2 regions of the Cupriavidus sp. SIMBA_020 genome follow, and region 2 is predicted to be linked to the other one. Evidence: predicted binding sites of a transcription regulator. Region 2 holds the regulator's gene; the other holds the start of a gene.

Region 1 (7,210 bases), on a different contig from region 2:
ACCCCCATGCATGCCAGCGCCACCCGACGCCTCGACGGGGCCACCCTGTTCCTGCTCACCTTCCCGCCACTGGCCTGGGCGGGCAACGCCATCGTCGGGCGGCTGGCCGCCGGTACGTTTCCGCCGATCACCCTGAACTTCGTGCGCTGGGTGCTGGCCGGGACCCTGCTGGGGCTCTACGCCTGGCGCGGGGTGGTGGAGCATCGCGCCACGCTGCGCCGGCATGCCGGGCTGCTCACGGCGATGGGCGTGCTGTCGATTGCCAGCTACAACGCGTTCCAGTATCTCGCGCTGACCACCTCGACGCCGATCAACGTGACGCTGATTGGCGCCTCCACGCCGCTGTTCCTGCTGATTATCGGCGCGCTCTTCTTCAGGGAGCGCATGCGGCCGTGGCATGTGGCCGGCGCGCTGCTGTGCCTGGTAGGGGTGTCCTTCGTGCTGGTGCGCGGGGATCTGGGGCGGCTGGCGCAGCTGGACTTCGTGCCCGGCGACCTGTTCATGCTCGCGGCGACCATCGCCTGGAGCGCTTACACCTGGCTGCTGCGCAAGCATCGCCCGGACCTGCCCCTGCCGGTGCTGCTGTTCGCGCAGATCGTGACCGGGGTGGTGGCCAGCGCGCCTGTCACGGCGTGGGAGCTGATGACCCTGCCGGCCCCCATCCCCTGGAACGGCAAGGTGCTGGGCATCCTGCTCTATGTGGCGACGATTCCCTCGCTGCTGGCCTACTTCGCCTGGGACCGCGCCATCGCCCGGGCCGGCGCGCAGTTGCCGGTGTTTTTCATCACGCTGACGCCGGTGTTCGCCGCCCTGCTCTCCACGCTGCTGCTCGGCGAGTCCCCCCACTGGTATCACGGCGTGGGGCTGGTCACCATCGCCGCGGGGATCGGGCTGGCGCAGCGGCGCTGAGAGGCGTTGCGTGGCGCTGAGTGGTCACCTAGCGCCGCAGCCGTTGATAAAAAGCCATCAGCGGCGTGGCCGTCAGGCCGTGCAGGACGATGGAAAACACCACGGTGCACAGCGTGGCGTGGATCAGGAAGGAACGCCATTCCTCCCCGGCGGCGTGCGTCAGGGCATAGGCCAGGTAGTAGAGCGAGCCGATGCCGCGAATGCCGAACCAGGCGGTCAGGCGCCGCTGGCCGCGCGCCAGGGGCAGGTCGAAGGTGGACGCATAGACCGCTAGCGGCCGGATCAGGCAGATCAGCAGCAGGGCCAGCGCCACGTACTGGGCGTGGAAGACCTCCCGGGTCAGCATCGCACCGATCAGCAGGGTGACGCACAGTTCGGCCAGCCGCTCGATATTGAACGAGAACTCCGAGGCGGTATGGGTCAGGTAGGCCGCAGCCTTGCGCGCGTGCGTGGAGGTGGTCTCGACATCGGCCGTATGCAGCGGCCCCATGACCTCCGCCGGCGAGGTGGCGGGATTCTCGCGGCGCTCCACCTGCCGCATTGCCAGCCCCGCCGCGAACACGGCCAGGAAGCCGTAGGTGTGAAGCAACAGCGCGGCGCCGTAGGAGACGCCGATCAGGCCGAGCGTGAGGAAGCTCTCCAGCCCCACCGCCTCGTGGAAGCGCAGGCGCAGGACCAGGATGGTCTTGCTGGCCAGCCAGCCCAGCAGCCCGCCGACGGCCAGCCCGCCAAGCGTGCTCCAGACCAGATCGACCGCCATCCAGCGCCCGCCCCACGGACCAAGCTCGTGATAGCCCAGCAGGCCAAGGCCGAGCATGACGAACGGGAATGCTGTGCCATCGTTCAGGCCGCCCTCGCCGGTCAGGCTGTAGCGCACCACGTCGCGATCCTCGGTATCGGCCATCTGCACGTCCGAGGCCAGCACGGGGTCCGTGGGCGCCAGGATCGCCCCGAGCAGCACCGCCACGCCCAGCGGCACCTGCAGCCACCCGGCCGCCACGGCGCACACGCCGCCGATGGTCAGCAGCATGGCCACGCTGGCCAGCCGCACCGGCAGGCGCCAGACGCGGTACGTCATCTGCACCCGCATCCGCAAGCCCACGCCGAACAGGGCGACGAGCACGGCCAGCTCGGTGATCCATTCCAGCACCTTCACGTGGCCCGGGTCGGTCAGGTCAAGCACGATCAGCCCGGCCCCGCCCGGCCCCAGCGCCATCCCCACTAATAGATACAGGCCGGACGGGGACATGGGCAGGCGCTTCACCATGGAGTCGATCAGCCCCATGGTGATCAGCAGCGCGCCAATGACCAATGCCCAGGTCGCGAACAAGCTGGCTCCCCTATTCGATACATCCCGGTCGAGACTTTCACAGTAGTCGGCGCGGCGGGCGGGCGCTGTCGGGCGGACCCCGTAGCGCCGTGTCAGTGAAGACCTCCCGACACTGGTGCGCGGGCGCACCGTGCAGGGGCTTGTGGATGGCCGGACGGGGGGGCTGGCGGGCGGCCAGACGCCCCCGGCGCTCCGACGACGCGGAATCGACCTCGCCACTAATCCACTGATTTCATTGAGATTTCCATCCCACGGGGCGGCAATTATCCGCCCAGAAGTGCCTTTGGCATGGCGATTGCTATCTTGTATCCAAGATTGGATTTCAGATAGGACACTCATGCGCACCTCTATCGCCGCTACCCCTGCGGCCAACCCAGCCGCCTCCGGCAAGGCCGATGCGGCGTGGATCGAGCGGTTCGACACCCCGGTCTCCGCCCCGCACCCGGATCACGCCCCGCTGGCCGGGTTGCGCTTTGCCGCCAAGGACAATATCGACGTGGCCGGCGTGCCGACGACCGCCGCCTGCCCCGAGTTCGCCTACGTGCCGGACGCCCACGCCACGGTGATTGCACGCCTGCTGGGCGCCGGCGCGGCGCTGGCCGGCAAGACCAACCTGGACCAATTCGCCTGCGGCCTGAATGGCACGCGCTCGCCCTACGGCGCCGTGCCTAACGCGTTCGACCCGGCCTATGTCAGCGGCGGGTCGAGTTCCGGTTCGGCATACGCGGTGGCCACCGGGGCGGTGGACTTCGCGCTGGGCACGGACACCGCCGGCTCGGGCCGTGTGCCCGCCGGGCTCAACAACATCGTCGGGTTGAAGCCGAGCAAGGGCCTGATCTCCGCCCACGGCGTGTTCCCCGCCGCGCAGAGCGTGGATTGCGTGTCGATCCTGGCGCGCACGGTGGCCATGGCAGTCCGCGTGCTCGAAGCCGCCGCCGGCCATGACCCGCAGGACCCGTATTCGCGTGCGTTGCCACTGGCGCGCACGCCGCTGCCCGCCGCGTTCCGTTTTGGCGTGCCGGCCGAGCCTGAGTTTTTTGGCGATGACCTCGCCCGCCGGGCCTTCGACGACGCCGTAGCCGCGCTGGAGGCGCTGGGCGGCCGCGCGGTGCCCATCGACTATGCCCCGCTCGCCGAAGCCGCCGCGCTGCTCTATGACAGCGCGCTGGTCGCCGAGCGCTACGCCGCCGTGCGCCCCTTCTTCGACCGCGCGCCGGGGGCGGTCATCGAGCCGGTTCGCTCGATCCTGGCCGCAGGCAGCCGCTACAGCGCCGCCGATGTATTCGATGCCCAGCACACGCTCCAGGCGCTGGCCCAGCGCGCGACTGCCATGTGGCAGGACATCGACGTGCTGTGCGTGCCCACGGCGCCGACGCATTGCACCATCGCCGCCATGCTGGCCGATCCGGTGGTGCGCAACCGTGAACTCGGCCACTACACCAACTTCGTCAACCTGCTTGACTACGCCGCGCTGTCCGTGCCCGCCAGCCTGCGCCCGGACGGGCTGCCGTTCGGCATCACGCTGATCGGCCAGGCCGGCAGCGACTGGCAACTCGCCGACCTGGGGCAACGCTTCCACCACGCCAGCGGGCTGACGCTGGGTGCGACGGGCGCCCCGCTGCCCGCGCCGGTAGGTATCGCCGCGCTCGCCCCGTCGCCGGCAACCCATCTGCCGCTGGCCGTGGTGGGCGCCCATCTCTCGGGCATGCCGCTGAACGGTCAGCTGACCGAACGCGGCGCGACGCTGGCCGAGGCCACCACCACCGCGCCGCGCTACCGCCTGCACGCGCTGCCCGGCACCACGCCGCCCAAGCCCGGCCTGCGCCGCGTGGACGCCGCAGAGGAAGCCGGCGCCGCCATCGCCGTAGAGGTCTGGCAGGTGCCGCTCGCCGCCGTCGGCAGCTTCCTGGCGCTGGTGCCGGCCCCGCTGGCGCTGGGCAGCATCGAGCTGGCCGATGGCCGCTGGGTCCATGGCTTCGTCTGCGAAGGCCATGCGCTGCAAGGCGCGCCCGATGTCAGCGCCCATGGCGGCTGGCGCGCCTATATCACGTCGCTCTCCGCCGCTTGACCGTCTTCCGAATCTCCAACTTTCACGCACAGGAACCCGCCATGACCCGCTCTACCACTCGCCCGGCCGCTGCTCCCGCCACGGTATCTCCCTCGCGCCGCCGCGCGCTGAAGGCCGGCGCCGCCGCGCTGTCCATGCTGGCCGCACCGGCCATCGTCCGCGCGCAGGGCACGCCCAAGCTGCGCATCGGCTACTGGCCGGTCGCCTCGGGCCTGCCCTTCTTTGCCGCCGTCGAAAAGGGCTATTTCAAGGAAGCCGGGCTGAACGTCGAGCCGATCAAGTTCGCCAGCCCCCAGCAGGTGATCGAGGCCATCCTGGCCGGCCGGTGCGACGGCAGCGCCAATGGCACCGCTTCGGCAGCACTGGCCATCGGTGACATTGCCCAGCCCGGCCTGCTGAAGATCTTCTGCACCAACCCGACCAACGCCAAGTTCGTGCTCGACGAATTCCTGGTGGCCAAGGACAGCCCGATCAAGACCGTGGCGGAACTCAAGGGCAAGCGCGTGGCGTGCGGCCCTGGCCTGCAGAACGTGGTGCTTGCCAAGACCATGCTGGAGCGTGCCGGGGCCGGCAAGATCAGCGTGACGGAACTGCCGATCGGCCAGCACGTGGCGGCGCTCGCCGCCGGCCAGATCGATGGGGTCTACTCGCTCGAGCCGACCGGCACCATCGGCCGGCTCAACGGCACCACGCGCACGCTGGAGGCCGGCGTGGTGGCGCGCTACATCCTCGGCGACCCGATGGCGCCGTGGCACGGCGGCTCGGCCAGCCTGACCACGGAGTTCCTCGGCAAGAACAAGGACGTAGCCAAGGCCTACCTGGCCGCCTACCGGCGCGGCGTGGTGCTGGTGCGCCAGAACCCGGCCGAGGCGCGCCCCTTCCTCAAGGGCTATACCGCCATCGAAGGCGCGCTGACGGCGGAAGTGCCGATGGCCGACTACCTGTTCTTCGATGAATTCAAGGCCAGCGACGCGGCCCACTTCCAGAAGTTCTACGACCTGTTCACCGAGAAGGGCATTTTCTCGCGCAAGGTGGACGTCAACACGCTGCTCTACAAGGCCTGACGACCATGTCCGAACTGTCTGATACCGCCGCCGTGCCGGCCACGGCTCCGCCCGCCGGCAAGTCCTGGGCGCCCCCGGCGTCAAACGACGCCGCCCCGCGCCGGCCCCTGGGTGACCGGCTGCTGCCGATGGTCGGCCCGCTGGTGCTGTTCGCCATCTGGGATCTCGTGGTCCGCTTCGGCCTGATCAAGCCGATCCTGCTGCCGAGCCCGGCCGATACGCTGGTGGCGCTGGCCACCGGGCTGGCCGGCGGCGAGCTGCTGGCGGACTTCGCCGTCACCGTGGCGCGGACGTTGCAGGCCTTCGCCATCGCGGCGGTGGTCGGCATGCCGCTGGGCGTGCTGCTGGGCAGCAATGAGCGGGCCTACCGCAGTGTGGAGTTCCTGATCGACTTCTTCCGCTCCACGCCGTCTTCCGCGCTGATTCCGCTGTTCCTGCTGATTTTCGGCGTGTCCGACATCAACAAGATAGCCATCGCCGCCTTCGGCGCCCTGCTGATCGTGGTCTTCAACAGCGCCTACGGCGTGATCAACGCGCGCAAGCAGCGCGTGATGGCGGCGCGCGTGATGGGCGCCTCCCGCTGGCGCATCTTCCGGGACGTGCTGGTCTGGGAGAGCCTGCAGCCGAGCTTTGTCGGCCTGCGCTCCGCCGTGTCGATGGCGCTGGTGATCGTGATCGTGGCCGAGATGTTCATCGGCTCCGAGAACGGCCTCGGCCACGCCATCATCGACGCCCAGCAGGTGCTCAACGTCAAGACCATGTACGCGGCCATCCTCGCGGCCGGCGCGCTCGGCTATGTGCTCAACATCGCGTTCCTGGTGCTGGAGCGCCGCATCGTCCATTGGAGTGGAAGGTAACCATGACCACCGTTCTGACCCCCGCCCGCCACGCCGACGTGCCGGTGCCGCCGTTCCGCCCGGGGCCGCCGGGCACCCACATCACCATCCGCGGGCTGACCAAGTATTTCGCCGGCTGGCCGCTGTACGAGAACTTCGACCTCGACATCCCGAAAGGCAAGATCGTCTCGGTGTTCGGCCCCAACGGCTGCGGCAAGAGCACGCTGATCAACATGATCGCGGGGCTGATTCCGATCGACCGGGGCGAGATCCTGTTCGACGGCAAGTCGCTCAAGGACACGCGCATTGGCTACGTGTTCCAGAACTACCGCGAGGCGATGTTCCCGTGGATGCGGACCATCGACAACATCGCCTATCCGCTCCTGCTGGAGGGCCGCAGCAAGGCCGAGGTGGACCGGCGCATGGCGGAGCTGGTGGCGTCCTTCGACGTGAAGTTCGACCTGAACCGCTACCCGTACGAGCTGTCCGGCGGGCAGCAGCAGACCGCGTCGATCATGCGGGCGCTGGCGCCCCGGCCCGAGGTGCTGTTCCTCGACGAACCGTTCTCCGCGCTCGACTTCGAGATGACGCTGTTCATCCGGGAGAAGCTGCAGGAGGTGTTCATGCAGACCGGCACGACCATGCTGCTGGTCTCGCACGACCTGGAGGAAGCGGTGTACCTGGCGGACCAGATCCTGCTGCTGACCAAGCGCCCGACGCGCGTGGCCGAGATCCTGGACTACGGCGATGCCCGGCCACGCACCGTGGAGACCCTGTCACAGGCGAGCTTCGTCGCGGCCAAGCGGCAGAGCCTGGAGATCTTCCAGCGTGAAGTCCGGCGCTGAAACCTGCCCCCGGGGCCGGTGGCGACCCGGCCGGCGCCGGCGCATAATGGGCGCCAGCGCCGGCCCAACCGTCCCGCCGAGACCCGCACCGCGCCTATCCCGATGAATGCCATGCCCCCTACCGATGCCGGGCGCACCTCGCGCGCCGACGATGTCTA
Region 2 (7,210 bases):
GGCGGCCCACGGCCGTGTGCTCGGGGCCGAGCGAGACCGAATGGAGCCGCACGGTGTCGCGCTCGATCATGTCCTCCTCGTCGTCCCGGCCGTGGAAGTAGCCGCGCAGCAGGCTGTAGCGCGCGTCGCGGGCCTGCTGCACGCCGCGCACCACGCGGCGCATCGGCACGCCCAGCAGCACCAGCGCGTGCGAGGCCAGCATCAGGCTGCCCTCGATGATCTCCGGCACCACCTCGGTGGCGCCGGCCTTCTGGAGCGTGTCCAGCTCGGAATCGTCCACGGTCCGCACGATCACGGGCAGCGCGGGCGCCAGCTCCTGCACGTGGTGCAGCACCCGCAGCGCCGACGGCGTGTTGGCATACGTCACAATCAGCGCGGCGGCGCGGTGGATACCGGCGGCGATCAGCGCCTCGCGGCGGCCGGCATCGCCATAGACCACGGTGTCGCCAGCCCCGGCGGCCTCGCGCACGCGGTCCGGGTCGAGGTCCAGCGCCACGTAGTTGATGCCCTCGCGCTCGAGCATATGCGCCAGGTTCTGCCCGCTCCGGCCAAATCCGCAGATGATCGCGTGCTTCTCGGTCTGCAGGCTCTGGGCGGCGATGCGGGTCATGTTGAGCGACTGCATCAGCCATTCGTTGGCGGCAAAGCGCAGCACGATGGCGTCGCTGTACTGGATCAGGAACGGCGCCGCCAGCATCGACAGCAGCATCGAGGCCAGGATGACCTGGATCAGCACCGGATCCACCAGCCCGATCCCGTCGATCTGGTTCAGCAGCACGAAGCCGAACTCGCCCGCCTGCGCCAGCCCCAGACCGGTACGGATGGCCACACCCTGCCGCGAGCCGAACAGCCGCGCCAGCACCGTGATCAGCACCAGCTTGAACAGGATCGGCACGAACAGCAGCCCCAGCACCAGCCAGATGTGCGCAATCACCACGCTGATGTTCAGCAGCATGCCGATGGTGACGAAGAACAGCCCCAGCAGCACGTCGCGGAACGGCTTGATGTCCTCCTCCACCTGGTGCCGGTAGGGCGTTTCCGAGATCAGCATGCCCGCCAAGAACGCGCCGAGCGCCATCGACAGGCCCAGCCGCTCGGTCAGCGCGGCCATGCCGAGCGTGACCAGCAGCAGGTTCAGCATGAACAGTTCCTGCGAGCGCCGCGCCGCCACCACGTGGAACCAGCGGCTCATCAGCCGCTGCCCGACGAAGAAGATCAGGCCGAGGGCCACCACGATCTTGACCGTGGCCAAGCCCAGGGCCGCCGCCAGCTCCCCGGGGTCGCGCGAGAGCGCCGGGATGATGATCAGCAGCGGCACCACGGCCAGATCCTGGAACAGCAGCACGCTGATGATGTTGCGGCCGTGCTCGGCCTCCAGCTCCATGCGCTCGGAAAGCATCTTGGAGACGATGGCCGTCGAGGACATGGCCAGCGCCCCGCCCAGCGCCACCGAGGCCTGCCAGGACAGGCCAGTCCAGGCCGAGAGCGCCCAGCCGGCCGCCACCACGAACCCCATCGTCAGCACCACCTGGGAGCCGCCCAGCCCGAACACGAGCCGTTTCATCGAGCGGAGCTTGCCCAGGTTGAACTCGAGCCCGATCGAGAACATCAGGAAGACCACGCCGAATTCGGCCAGGTACTTGGTCTGGGCGGAATCGCTGGCCAGCGCGAGCGCGTGGGGACCGATCAGGATGCCAACCGCCAGGTAGCCCAGCATGGGTGGCAGTTGCAGCATGCGGAAAGCCACCACGCCGAAAACGGCGGCGGCCAGCAGCACGAGGGTCAGTTCCAGCGGAGAATGCATTCGGCGGGCTTAGGGAAGACTTGGGCAGAATCTGGAACGAGCCGGCCGGGCACGCGCGCCGTCCCGGCATCGGTGCCTAGCCGGGGAAACACGGCAAGCGGCGGTCGCCGGGACCCCGTGGCCAAAAAAGCCGGGCCGGTCGCCATCGCATTCGTTGGTATACTTCGTCGCCATGATAGCCAATTTCGATGCGGAACGAGCACTTAAGCTCGCCCGCCACACCCTCAAGATCGAAGCCGACGCCGTTTCCGCGCTGGCTGACCGACTGACGCCCGCGTTTACCAAGGCGGTCCAGATGATCCTGGGCTGCACCGGACGCGTGGTCGTGTCCGGCATCGGCAAGTCCGGCCACATCGGCCGCAAGGTGGCGGCCACGCTGGCTTCCACGGGCACGCCGTCGTTCTTCGTGCACCCGGCCGAGGCCAGCCACGGCGACCTGGGCATGATCACGCGCGACGACGTGCTGATCGCGTTCTCCAATTCCGGCGAGACGGCCGAGCTGCTGTCGATCGTCCCGATCGTCAAGCGCATCGGCGCCGGGCTGATCTCGGTCACCGGGAACCCGGAATCGAACCTCGCCAAGCTGTCCGACGCCCATCTGGACGGCGCCGTGGCCCAGGAGGCCTGCCCGCTGAACCTGGCCCCGACCGCCAGCACCACGGCGGCGCTGGCGCTGGGCGACGCCCTGGCCGTGGCCGTGCTGGACGCACGCGGCTTTGGCGAGGAAGACTTCGCCCGCTCGCACCCGGGCGGCGCGCTGGGCCGCAAGCTGCTGACCCACGTGCGCGACGTCATGCGCACCGGCAACGGCGTGCCCGAGGTGCGTGAAAACACCCCGCTGGCCCAGGCACTGATGGAAATCACCCGCAAGGGCCTGGCCATGACGGCCGTGGTGGACCCGGACGGCCACGCCATCGGCGTGTTCACCGATGGCGACCTGCGCCGCCTGCTGGAAACCCCGCGCGACTGGCGCACCGTGCCCATCGGCGAGGTCATGCACCGCAACCCCCACGTGGTGAACCAGGACCATCTGGCCGTGGAGGCCGTGCAGATCATGGAGGCGAACCGCATCAACCAGCTGCTGGTGGTGGATGGCGACGGCAAGCTCGTGGGCGCGCTCCACATCCATGACCTGACCCGCGCCAAGGTCATCTGAACGGGGCCGGCGATGCGGGACTTCTTCGGCAGGATCTCCGGTCTGGTCATGCGGCTGCTGCCGTTGCTGCTGATGGCGATGGTGGCCGGCAGCACGTTCTGGCTGGTGCAGATCAACTCGCCCCATGAGGACGAGGCCGCGCAGAACCGCGCCAAGCGCCATGAGGCGGACTACTACATGGACCGCTTCTCGGCCACGGAGCTGGACACCACCGGCGCCACCAAGATGCGCTTCACCGGCGTGAAGATGATCCATTTCGAGGACGACCAGACCTACGAGGTGACCACGCCGGCCATGCGCGCCTACCAGCCGGACCGCCCCCCGGTCACGGTCAACGCGGACCGGGGCGTGATGAACGCCGAGGGCTCCGTGATCGACCTGTACGGCAATGCCTTCCTGGTGCGGCAGCCCGGCGTCGATGTGGCGAAGGACCCGCGCATGACCGCCGCGTCGCAATATTTCCAGTTGCTGGTCAATGACGACATCGTCAAGACCGATAAAGCGGTACAGCTCACGCGCGGGCCGTCGGTGATGACCGCCAACGGGCTGGTCTTCAACAATGTCACCCGCGAAGTACAATTGCTCGGCAACGTACGCGGCACCATCGTCATGAATCCGCCGTCGGGGCAGGCCCGGACCACGCAGTAAGCACAACAACAAGCACGCCAGGCGCCGGCAACGGATCGCCCGTCATTCTCTCAGCTGACCACCATGACCCCATCCCTGACGACGTTGTCCTGTCGCCGCATCGTGCCCGCCCTGGCGGTGGCAATCGCCGCACTTGGCGCGACCCTGGCCCAGCCGGCCCTGGCGGAGCGTGCCGACAAGGACAAGCCGCTGGTGCTGGAGGCCAACAACGCCAGCTACGACGATGTGAAGCAGATCTATACGCTGACCGGCAACGTGGTGCTGACCAAGGGCACGATGGTGCTGAAGTCTGATGCCGCGCAGATCCGCACCGACCCCGAGGGCTACCAGTACGCGGTGGCCACGGCCAACCCGGGCCGCCAGGCGTATATCCGGCAGAAGCGCGACGGCGTGGACGAATACATCGACGGCTGGGGCGACCGCATCGAGTACGACGGCAAGCAGGAAATGTCGAAGCTGATTGGCCATGCCCGTGCGGCGCGGATCGCCGGCGCCAAGACCGTCGACGAGATCCGTGGCGCCGTGATCACCTACGACAGCCGCAACGAGTACTACACGGCCGCGGGCGGCGACAACAACACCTCCACCGGCAATCCGTCCGGCCGCGTGCGCGCCGTGCTCTCGCCGCGCGCGGACCAGGCCAGCGGCGCCGCCGCGCCGCCGCCGCTGGAACTGAAGCCGGCGCCCGCGCCCGGCAAGCCCTGAACCCGGACGCGCCCGCCGCGTCACGCATGCATTGACCTGATGAACGACTCCGCCACGCTCGCCCCGAACGCCGCCGCAGCCCCGTCGGCCGCCCGTACCGACAGCAGCACGCTGGTCGTGCGCCACCTGAAGAAGCGCTACGGATCGCGCACCGTGGTCAAGGACGTCTCGCTGGACGTGAAGAGCGGCGAGGTGGTGGGCCTGCTCGGCCCGAACGGCGCCGGCAAGACCACATCGTTCTACATGATCGTGGGCCTGGTGGCGCTGGACGAGGGCGACATCGTGCTGGACGACCAGCACATCAGCGGCCTGCCGATCCACGAGCGCGCCCGCATGGGCCTGTCCTACCTGCCGCAGGAGGCCTCGGTCTTCCGCAAGCTCAACGTCGAGGAAAACATCCGCGCCGTGCTGGAGCTGCAGATCGAGAACGGCAAGTCGCTGCCGAAGGCGGAGATCGAACGGCGCCTCGATTCGCTGCTGGACGACCTGCAGATCGCCCACCTGCGCAACAACCCGGCGCTCTCGCTCTCCGGCGGCGAGCGCCGCCGCGTGGAAATTGCCCGGGCGCTGGCCTCCGCGCCGCGCTTCATCCTGCTGGATGAGCCATTCGCCGGCGTGGACCCCATCGCCGTGGGCGAAATCCAGCGCATCGTCAGCTTCCTGAAGGCGCGCAATATCGGCGTGCTGATTACGGACCACAACGTGCGCGAGACGCTCGGCATCTGCGACCACGCCTACATCATCAGCGAAGGCACGGTGCTGGCTGCCGGCCAGCCTGAGGAAATCATCGCCAACGAGTCCGTGCGACGCGTCTACCTGGGCGAAAACTTCCGCATGTGACCCATCGGCCGCCGCGCGCGGCCGCGTTTCTCCCGGCCTCCACGGCGACAGCCGGGGTCGATCAGGAAGCCAGAGCGATAGGCGATAGCAATTTCCGTTCCATAGTCGGAAGGATGCGCATAGAATAGGTCGCATGAAACCGTCGCTTCAGCTTCGTCTCTCGCAACATCTGGCATTGACCCCACAGCTGCAACAGTCGATTCGATTGTTGCAGCTCTCGACGCTTGAACTCCAGCAGGAAGTGGAACAGGCGCTCACCGAAAACCCCCTGCTCGAACGCGAAAACGACTGGATCGAAAGCCCGCTGCGGGTGTCCGCCGATGGCTCGGTCAACCTCCAGAGCGCCCCGGCGCCGGCCTCCTCCGAGCCGCAGCCCAACGGCGACGCGCGCAGCGACGGGGCATCCAGCGGCGAGGACGACAACTACAACGACAACGGCAGCGAGGACTACGGCAGCGACTGGAGCCTCGACGACTTTGCCCGCCGCCCGCAGGGCGACGAGGACGAAAAGACGCCGATGCAGCTGCGCGACGCCGAACCCACGCTGCGCGAGCACCTGATGGAGCAGCTGGCCCCGCTGAAGATCTCGGTGCGCGACAAGGGCCTCGCCATCTTTCTGGTCGAGTCGCTCGACGATGACGGCTACCTGAGCGCCTCGCTCGAGGAAATCTGCACCGAACTGCCCGAGGAACTCGAATTCGAGATCGACGAAGTCCACGCGATCCTGACCCTGCTGCAGAGCTTCGACCCGCCCGGCGTGGGCGCGCGCAATGCCGCCGAGTGCCTCAGCCTGCAATTGCGGCGCCTGAAGCACCCGCACCGCGACCTGGCGCTGACCATCGTCAACCATCACCTGGAATTGTTGGCCGTGCGCGACTACACACGGCTAAAGAAAGCGCTCCAGGTGGACGAAATAGCACTGAAGGCGGCTCACGAACTGATTCGCTCGCTGGCGCCGTATCCGGGGCATGCGTTCAACCGTCCCGAGGCCGACTTCGTGGTGCCCGACGTGTTCGTGCGCAAGAGCGGCAGCGGGTGGATCGCGGCGCTCAATCCGGACGTCATGCCACGGCTGCGCATCAACGACATGTATGCGCAGATTCTGCGCGGCGCGAAGGGCGAATCGGGGACGGCGGGCCTGCAGCAGAAGCTTCAGGAGGCGCGGTGGCTTATCAAGAACATCCAGCAACGATTCGACACGATCCTGCGTGTTTCTCAGGCCATTGTCGAACGTCAAAAGAACTTTTTCACGCATGGCGAAATCGCGATGCGCCCCTTGGTTTTGCGGGAAATAGCCGATACACTCGGTTTACATGAGTCGACCATTTCCCGGGTCACCACGAATAAATACATGGCCACGCCCATGGGTACTTTCGAGTTGAAGTACTTCTTTGGGAGCCACGTCTCCACGGAGACTGGCGGCGCGGCCTCTTCCACGGCAATCCGCGCGCTGATCAAGCAACTGATAGGAGCCGAAGACCCCAGGAATCCCCTTTCCGACAGCCGGATCGCCGAACTGCTGGGTGAGCAAGGCTTCGTGGTCGCACGCCGCACGGTGGCCAAATACCGCGAAGCGCTCAAGATCCCCGCAGTGAATCTCCGCAAGACTTTGTAGCCGAGCCGCAACCGCCTGCCTGGTGCGGCTCTTTCAGAAGGAGAAGCGCTATGAACTTCAAGATCAGTGGACACCACCTCGACATCACGCCCCCGCTGCGTGAGTATGTGGAAACGAAACTGGAGCGAATTGTCAGGCATTTCGATCAGGTCATCGGCGTGAGCGTGCTGCTATCGGTGGACAACCACAAGGAGAAGGACCGGCGCCAGTACGCGGAAATCAATCTGCATCTGAAGGGGAAGGACATCTTCGTCGAAGCGCATCATGAAGATCTGTATGCGGCGATCGACTGTCTGGTCGACAAGCTCGACCGCCAGGTCATCCGCTACAAGGACCGCGTACAGGGCCATGATCGCGAGGCGGTGAAGTACCAGATGGCCGCCCAGCAACTGACGCAGCAGTAGACCTGCAGGCAACCGGAAGCAGAGCGGTTGCCAACCCT

The links. Region 2 encodes sigma-54, which starts transcription at its own class of promoters, with help from an activator protein. Its sites were predicted from a motif close to TGGCANGNAANCTGCTTT; they were not measured.
Region 1: a site for sigma-54 is predicted at 2,524-2,541, ahead of atzF (allophanate hydrolase). Genes of this name have one in related genera too.

The regions. Positions count from the first base shown of each region.
Region 1 is NZ_JAWRWU010000005.1:388,383-395,592, reverse strand. Features, by position in the region: gene SB751_RS13195 (DMT family transporter) at 7-909, shown strand; gene SB751_RS13190 (cation:proton antiporter) at 938-2,239, opposite strand; gene atzF (allophanate hydrolase) at 2,577-4,307, shown strand; gene SB751_RS13180 (ABC transporter substrate-binding protein) at 4,349-5,371, shown strand; gene SB751_RS13175 (ABC transporter permease) at 5,377-6,228, shown strand; gene SB751_RS13170 (ABC transporter ATP-binding protein) at 6,231-7,052, shown strand; gene SB751_RS13165 (GntR family transcriptional regulator) at 7,164-7,210, shown strand, end outside.
Region 2 is NZ_JAWRWU010000007.1:306,216-313,425, reverse strand. Features, by position in the region: gene SB751_RS16390 (monovalent cation:proton antiporter family protein) at 1-1,804, opposite strand, end outside; gene SB751_RS16385 (SIS domain-containing protein) at 1,977-2,960, shown strand; gene lptC (LPS export ABC transporter periplasmic protein LptC) at 2,973-3,608, shown strand; gene lptA (lipopolysaccharide transport periplasmic protein LptA) at 3,672-4,313, shown strand; gene lptB (LPS export ABC transporter ATP-binding protein) at 4,353-5,153, shown strand; gene SB751_RS16365 (RNA polymerase factor sigma-54) at 5,287-6,768, shown strand; gene hpf (ribosome hibernation-promoting factor, HPF/YfiA family) at 6,819-7,172, shown strand.